3 regions of the Shewanella sp. 10N.286.52.A9 genome follow, and region 3 is predicted to be linked to each of the others. Evidence: predicted binding sites of a transcription regulator. Region 3 holds the regulator's gene; each other region holds the start of a gene.
The links. The regulator MetJ, encoded in region 3, represses methionine synthesis genes. The targets are predictions, from matches to a motif close to TAGACGTCTAGACGTCTA.
Positions count from the first base shown of each region.

Region 1: a site for MetJ is predicted at 965-982, ahead of serA (phosphoglycerate dehydrogenase). Genes of this name have one in related genera too.
Region 2: a site for MetJ is predicted at 1,209-1,226, ahead of metK (methionine adenosyltransferase). Genes of this name have one in related genera too.

Region 1 covers NZ_JBFRJQ010000016.1:69,656-71,938, forward strand. The annotation lists gene serA (phosphoglycerate dehydrogenase) at 1-879, opposite strand, end outside; gene AB4128_RS13560 (DUF2238 domain-containing protein) at 1,031-1,636, shown strand; gene AB4128_RS13565 (LuxR C-terminal-related transcriptional regulator) at 1,864-2,283, shown strand, end outside.
Region 2 covers NZ_JBFRJQ010000005.1:211,979-214,261, reverse strand. The annotation lists gene tkt (transketolase) at 1-693, opposite strand, end outside; gene metK (methionine adenosyltransferase) at 1,270-2,283, shown strand, end outside.
Region 3 covers NZ_JBFRJQ010000024.1:15,373-17,655, forward strand. The annotation lists gene AB4128_RS15505 (conjugal transfer protein TraF) at 1-144, shown strand, start outside; gene AB4128_RS15510 (sulfite exporter TauE/SafE family protein) at 188-928, opposite strand; gene metJ (met regulon transcriptional regulator MetJ) at 1,038-1,355, opposite strand; gene metB (cystathionine gamma-synthase) at 1,578-2,283, shown strand, end outside.

The DNA of each region.
Region 1 (2,283 bases), on a different contig from region 3:
AATATGCGGAGTAAGAATCACGTTATCTAAGCCTCTTAATGGGCTAACAAATTCATCATCATTAGATTTTGGTTCTACAGGGAATACATCAATCGCAGCACCTGCAAGGTGACCAGACTTTAATGCCTCAGATAGCGCTTCGATATCAACAACGGTGCCACGAGACGCATTAATGAATATGCTTTTTTCACGCATTTGAGCAAACTCAGTTGCGCCAAACATGTCTTTTGTTTGAGGCGTTTCAGGTACATGCAAACTGATTACGTCAGCTTCATTCAATAGGGCTTCTAATGAGTGAATTTGACTCGCGTTACCGAGTGGCAATTTGTCTTCGATATCAAAAAATACGACTTTCATGCCTAAGGTTTCTGCAAGAATACCTAGTTGAGTACCGATATGACCGTAGCCGATAACGCCTAAGGTTTTACCACGAACTTCGTAACTGCCAGCTGCACTCTTCAACCACCCACCACGATGTGCATGGGCATTTCGTTGCGGAATGCCACGCATCAGCATGATGATTTCACCCAATACTAATTCTGCTACACTTCGAGTATTAGAAAATGGCGCATTGAATACAGGCACACCTAACTTTTCAGCGGCAGCAATATCGACTTGGTTAGTACCAATACAGAAACAGCCAATAGCCACTAATTTCTCAGCATGATTTAACACATCAGCAGTTAATTGAGTACGGGAACGCAAACCGACAAAATGGGCATCCTTAATGGATTTTAATAGCTCATCTTCTGGTAACGAAGCTTTGTGATATTCAATGTTTGTGTAACCTGCACGCTCTAGTACATCGACCGCAGTTTGGTGGACGCCCTCCAACAGCAGGATTTTGATCTTATCCTTGTCAAGCGAGTGTTTCGCCATGATATGGGTACCCTCTTATCAATAGTTATGCTTATGTTATGCTGATAGTAATGCAAGACCAAAATAGCACTTTTTTAACTGGTTGTAGAGGGCTAGATGGCTAAAGTTAATATTCTAATTCTAGAACAATATCATCTAAGAGGGATTTAGTTTGAATAAGAAAGTTATATGGCTAGTGATTTATTGCAGCGTGCTCTGTTGGTCTGTTATCTCACCTAAGGATATGTTTACTTGGTGGCTTGAAGCGCTTCCTGCGTTATTGGCTATTCCTATCCTATTTTTTACTCGAAATAAATTCCCCTTAACCTCACTGTCTTATCTGTTAATTTTAATCCATTGCTGTGTGCTGTTGGTTGGCGCTAAATACACTTATGCAGAGGTGCCGTTATTCGATTGGTTAGCACAACTGATGGATAGTGATAGAAATAACTACGATAAAGTTGGCCATCTCGCACAAGGTTTTATACCTGTGATGTTAGCCCGTGAAGTGATGTTGAGAAATCATGTGTTACAACCAGGCTATTGGTGCCAGTTTTTATCTGTGTGTTTTGTGTTAGCGTTTTCAGCTTTCTACGAACTCATAGAATGGTGGGTTGCTTTATTAACGGGAGAAGATGCAGAAGCCTTTTTAGGCACTCAAGGTTACGTTTGGGATACCCAATCTGACATGTTTATGGCATTAGTAGGAGGAATTAGTGCATTAGTGTTGCTTACTGGACTACATAATAAGCAGTTAGCATCACTTAATCGTCACTAATTTTTAGGTAAATAAACTAAATTAGGCAGTGCTGAAAGTTTTTTTATGCTATTAATAGAGGACTTTATAAGGACTTAGATGATTAATTCATACATTAGTATTGCAAAAATACCTTATGGACTAGTTAAAATATACTATCATTGAACATTGTTGTTACATGTTTTCAACATTTCAGGAAGAAACTCGCTGACGCGAGATGTGATGGATACTTTTCAGGGAGAAAAGTGATGAATTCAAATATTGATGAATTAGTTTTTTTGCACCAAGTCGCAGCGCCATGTCATTTGGCCATTTTAGCTGAGTCTATTGGTCTCAAAACTCGCATAGTTAAACATGCGAGTGAACTAGAGGTTGAGAAAAATACCAATAGTTTTTATCTAATCGCTCAAAAAGGAGCGGCTTTAGACAGTAAAGGTATCCCTTTACTGGTTTCTCGGCTCGTCAATCATGTCCCTGTTGCTTTATATCAAGTTGAGCGTGGCTCGCTTGATCAAGAGTCAGCGCTATTGTTAGGAGTCAGAGGCTTACTTTATGCCGATCAGCGTATGGATCTGATGTTAACAGGGCTGAGAAAAATGGTCGCAGATGAGCTTTGGTATGATAGACCGCTAATTAGTAAGATTTTCCGCAGATTGGTTCAGAAACTG
Region 2 (2,283 bases), on a different contig from region 3:
TGCTTCTTCAATTGCAGCGCGGATAGCATCGCTATCGTGACCATCAACATTTGCAATAACATGCCAGCCGTATGATTCAAAACGCTTAGGCGTATCATCTGTGAACCAGCCTTCAACATGACCATCGATAGAAATACCGTTGTCATCCCAAAATGCCACTAATTTGCCTAGGCCTAATGTACCCGCTAAAGAACAAGCTTCATGCGAAATACCTTCCATTAAACAGCCATCACCTAAGAAACAGTAAGTGAAGTGATCTACGATATCGTGACCAGGCTTATTAAATTGTGCTGCTAAGGTTTTTTCAGCAATAGCCATACCCACAGCATTACTGATACCAGCACCTAAAGGACCGGTTGTGGTTTCAACACCTGGGGTGTAACCGTATTCAGGATGACCTGGTGTTTTAGAATGTAATTGACGGAAGTTTTTGATTTCTTCAATTGGCAGCGCGTAGCCTGACAGGTGAAGTAAAGAGTAAATCAGCATTGAACCATGACCGTTTGATAAAATGAAACGATCGCGATCAACCCACTCTGGGTTAGTTGGATTATGCTTTAGGAAGTCATTCCATAGCACTTCGGCAATATCTGCCATCCCCATTGGTGCACCTGGGTGTCCAGAATTGGCTTTTTGAACGGCATCCATAGTTAATGCGCGGATAGCGTTTGCGAGTTCTTTACGAGATGACATGCTCTCTCCTGCTTGTTTGTGAGGTCTAGCGGGCAATTGTGGGGCATATTTTCCCCTACTAGGCGATGTGACGCAAATTTTTATTAGCGGTATTAGCCACTTTTTTTCATCTAACAATCTATTGCAAACTAAACGCGTAGATTAATTAGCCAACTTTATACCATGTTACCGATAACATTTGTATAACTTTTTCCCACTAAGCTATTACATTTTCTATTTTAAATTGCCCTAAGACATTTTTTGTCACATTAAAAGTACCGTGAATATTTGTTGCCACCGGCGAATAAAAAAACCAACAAAGTGATAAACATCAACTAAAGTTATTGTTTTATTTTTAACCTTAGCATCCCTACCCAATACAGTATAAAGGCAAGAATTAGCATAAAATTCATAAGATTAATTTAATAAATTTATAAAACAGAGCAATTACAGTTTTTATAAATCTTTGAATGGTTGCACAATTTTTAACTTATATTGATTCTAAGGGGTGTTATCAAACCTAATTTGAATTATTATAGACGTCTAGATGTAGATGCTTCTACACGTTCAAATTCCAAAAGACGAGATTTACCAACTATGGCAAACCACTTGTTCACCTCTGAGTCAGTCTCAGAAGGTCATCCAGATAAAATCGCCGATCAGATTTCTGATGCGGTACTAGACGCAATTTTAGAGCAAGATCCTAAAGCGCGTGTTGCATGTGAAACTTACGTTAAAACTGGCATGGTATTAGTCGGTGGTGAAGTTACGACTTCAGCTTGGGTTGATATCGAAGAAATCACACGTAAAACAGTACGTGAAATTGGCTACACTCATTCAGATATGGGTTTTGATGCTGACTCTTGTGCGATTTTAAATGCGATTGGTAAACAGTCTCCAGATATTAACCAAGGTGTTGATCGTAGCGATCCTGCTGAGCAAGGCGCGGGTGACCAAGGATTAATGTTTGGTTATGCAAGCAATGAAACTGATGTATTAATGCCTGCACCTATTACTTACGCACACAAGCTGGTTAAACGTCAGTCTGAAGTCCGTAAAGACGGTACATTACCTTGGCTACGTCCTGATGCGAAAAGTCAGGTTACTTTTGCCTATGAAAATGGTCAAATCAAAGGTATCGACGCCATTGTCCTGTCGACTCAACATCGTGAAGATGTGACGCAAGAAGACTTAATCGAAGGCGTGATGGAAACCATCATTAAGCCTGTTTTACCATCACAATGGTTAAACAAAGACACTAAGTACTTCATTAACCCAACTGGCCGTTTTGTTATTGGTGGCCCAGTAGGCGATTGTGGTCTGACCGGTCGTAAAATTATCGTAGATACCTACGGCGGTATGGCACGTCACGGTGGCGGGGCTTTCTCAGGTAAAGACCCATCAAAAGTGGATCGTAGTGCTGCTTATGCTGCACGTTACGTTGCTAAAAATATCGTTGCAGCAGGTCTTGCTGATCGCTGTGAAATCCAAGTGTCTTACGCTATTGGTGTTGCAGAACCAACGTCAATCAGTATTGAAACATTTGGTACAGGTAAAGTTTCTGAAGACGTACTTATCAAGCTAGTTCGCCAGCACTTTGAATTACGTCCA
Region 3 (2,283 bases):
CATGACTTAAAAGACAACAGTGTTGATATATATTCATTTGGTACAGGTTTTGCGATTGGGCAAGCATTTAAGTTAGACATGAGTGGTAGCTATGGTGAAGATGACGCCGTAGGGGCAGTATTACAAACCTCTTACCACTTTTGAGTGCTGACTTAGCAGATCGTCAGCGACTTTAATTATGGCGTGATTAACTGATAGATAAAGCTAACGTTGACTTAATTGTTAGCACGATAGCACTCAGACCACACAGCACTAATGTTGCCATTCTGGTTTTTTCTTTGTCGACTTTATTGGTTAGCTTTCCTGCCACTAGGCTACCCAAAAACACCGACGGCAATAACATCAATGAAAGCCAAACATGTTTTAGCTCAACGAGTCCCGCCACAATGAGTATTAACATCGCAATCATAGAACTAAAGACAAAAAATATAGATAAGGCTGCACGAAACTGTGGTGCGTCTTTTCCGGCAAGTAATATTGCTAGAGGTGGGCCACCAATTGCAGCGATATTGCCAAATACTCCTGATAAAACCCCTGCTATAAACAAAGTGATCTTATTTACTGGTGCGGTAATTTTATAGATGCTAAGAATGACTGCAGCAGCCACAATAAAGGCTATCGCTAGCCCTAATACTGCTTGTGGGGCAAAAATTAATAATCCAGCACCAAGAAAACCACCAGGGACTCGACCGAGCAAGGCGTATTGTAAGCCATTAAACTTGAGCGGGGTTCGCTCTCGCAATAACGTTATTAATGCAATGGAAAATCCACATGCAATAACTGGAACAGGAACAAGTTGAGGGTCAATAATGTAAAGCAGTGGACTGGCGACCACAGCTAAGCCAAAACCTATTAGCCCCTGAGTTAGTGCGCCCAGAAATATGATAACCGATGCAAGCATCAAGGTTTGCGGATCGATAAATGCCATTCTGTGCTCGTTGACTTAATTAAGGTCGGTGCAAATTTGGTGCGACAAATTTATGAGAATAGAAATGCAGAATAAAATTGAGCTTACATAAAAGTAAGCTCAATAGCGGTTATTCGTCTAAATCTTCCCACTCGATGCCCATTTTATCCATAAGAGCTTTAGCCTCACTTGGAATGCTATCCGGGCCTTCTTTAGATAAATCTTCATCGTTAGGGAGTGGCTGACCAGTATATGCGTGCAAAAATGCTTCACATAATAGTTCACTGTTAGTGGCATGGCGCAAGTTGTTCACCTGACGACGAGTACGTTCATCAGTTAGTACTTTAAGCACTTTTAACGGAATGGATACCGTAATTTTTTTAACTTGTTCGTTTTTTTTGCCATGTTCGGCATATGGGCTGATATAGTCGCCATTCCATTCAGTCATTAACTCACCTTTATACGATAGATTCGTGGCAGATTTTAACTGCTTATTTATTACAGTCAAATTATTGCTGCTATTCTATAACGAATGCAAATAGATTTCTTTATGTTTAGACGTCTAAACGTCTAATATGTGTTGACGATCTAACTTTGCTTAGGTACATTTAGCCATCTAGACATCTCTACGGTGTGTACTCTATAGTGTGTCAATCTTGAGGAGCTTACAATGAAAAAACATCGCGCAGCTACATTAGCAGTTCGCCAAGGTATCGAATCTGATACTCAGTATGGCGCGGTAGTCCCGCCGATTTACCTTTCAACAAATTATTCATTTGATGGACACACCAACCCAAGGAAATTCGACTATAGCCGCTCAGGTAATCCGACTCGTTGTGTACTAGGGGAGGCAATCGCTAAACTAGAAAATGGTGCGACAGGGATTGTAACTTGTACAGGAATGGCCGCGATTACCTTAGTGACAAGTTTACTTGGGCCTGATGACTTAATCGTGGTACCGCATGACTGTTATGGTGGTAGTTACCGACTGTTCACAAATCTTGCCAACAAAGGCCAATTTAAATTATTGGTTGTTGATCAAACTGACGAGAAAGCACTCACTGAAGCGATAGCACAAAAGCCTAAAATGGTCTGGTTAGAAACACCTTCGAACCCACTTTTGCGGGTTGTGGATATTAAAGCCATCGTTGAAGCAAGCCATGCTGTTGATGCACTTGTTGTTGTCGACAATACTTTTTTATCTCCAATTTTACAGCAGCCATTAGAACTTGGTGCTGATATCGTGATGCACTCAACGACTAAATACATTAATGGCCACAGTGATGTTGTTGGCGGCGCCGTTGTCGCTAAAGATGCAGAGCTTGGTGAGCTATTACATTGGTGGTCAAATACCTTAGGGCTAACAGGTTCTGCAT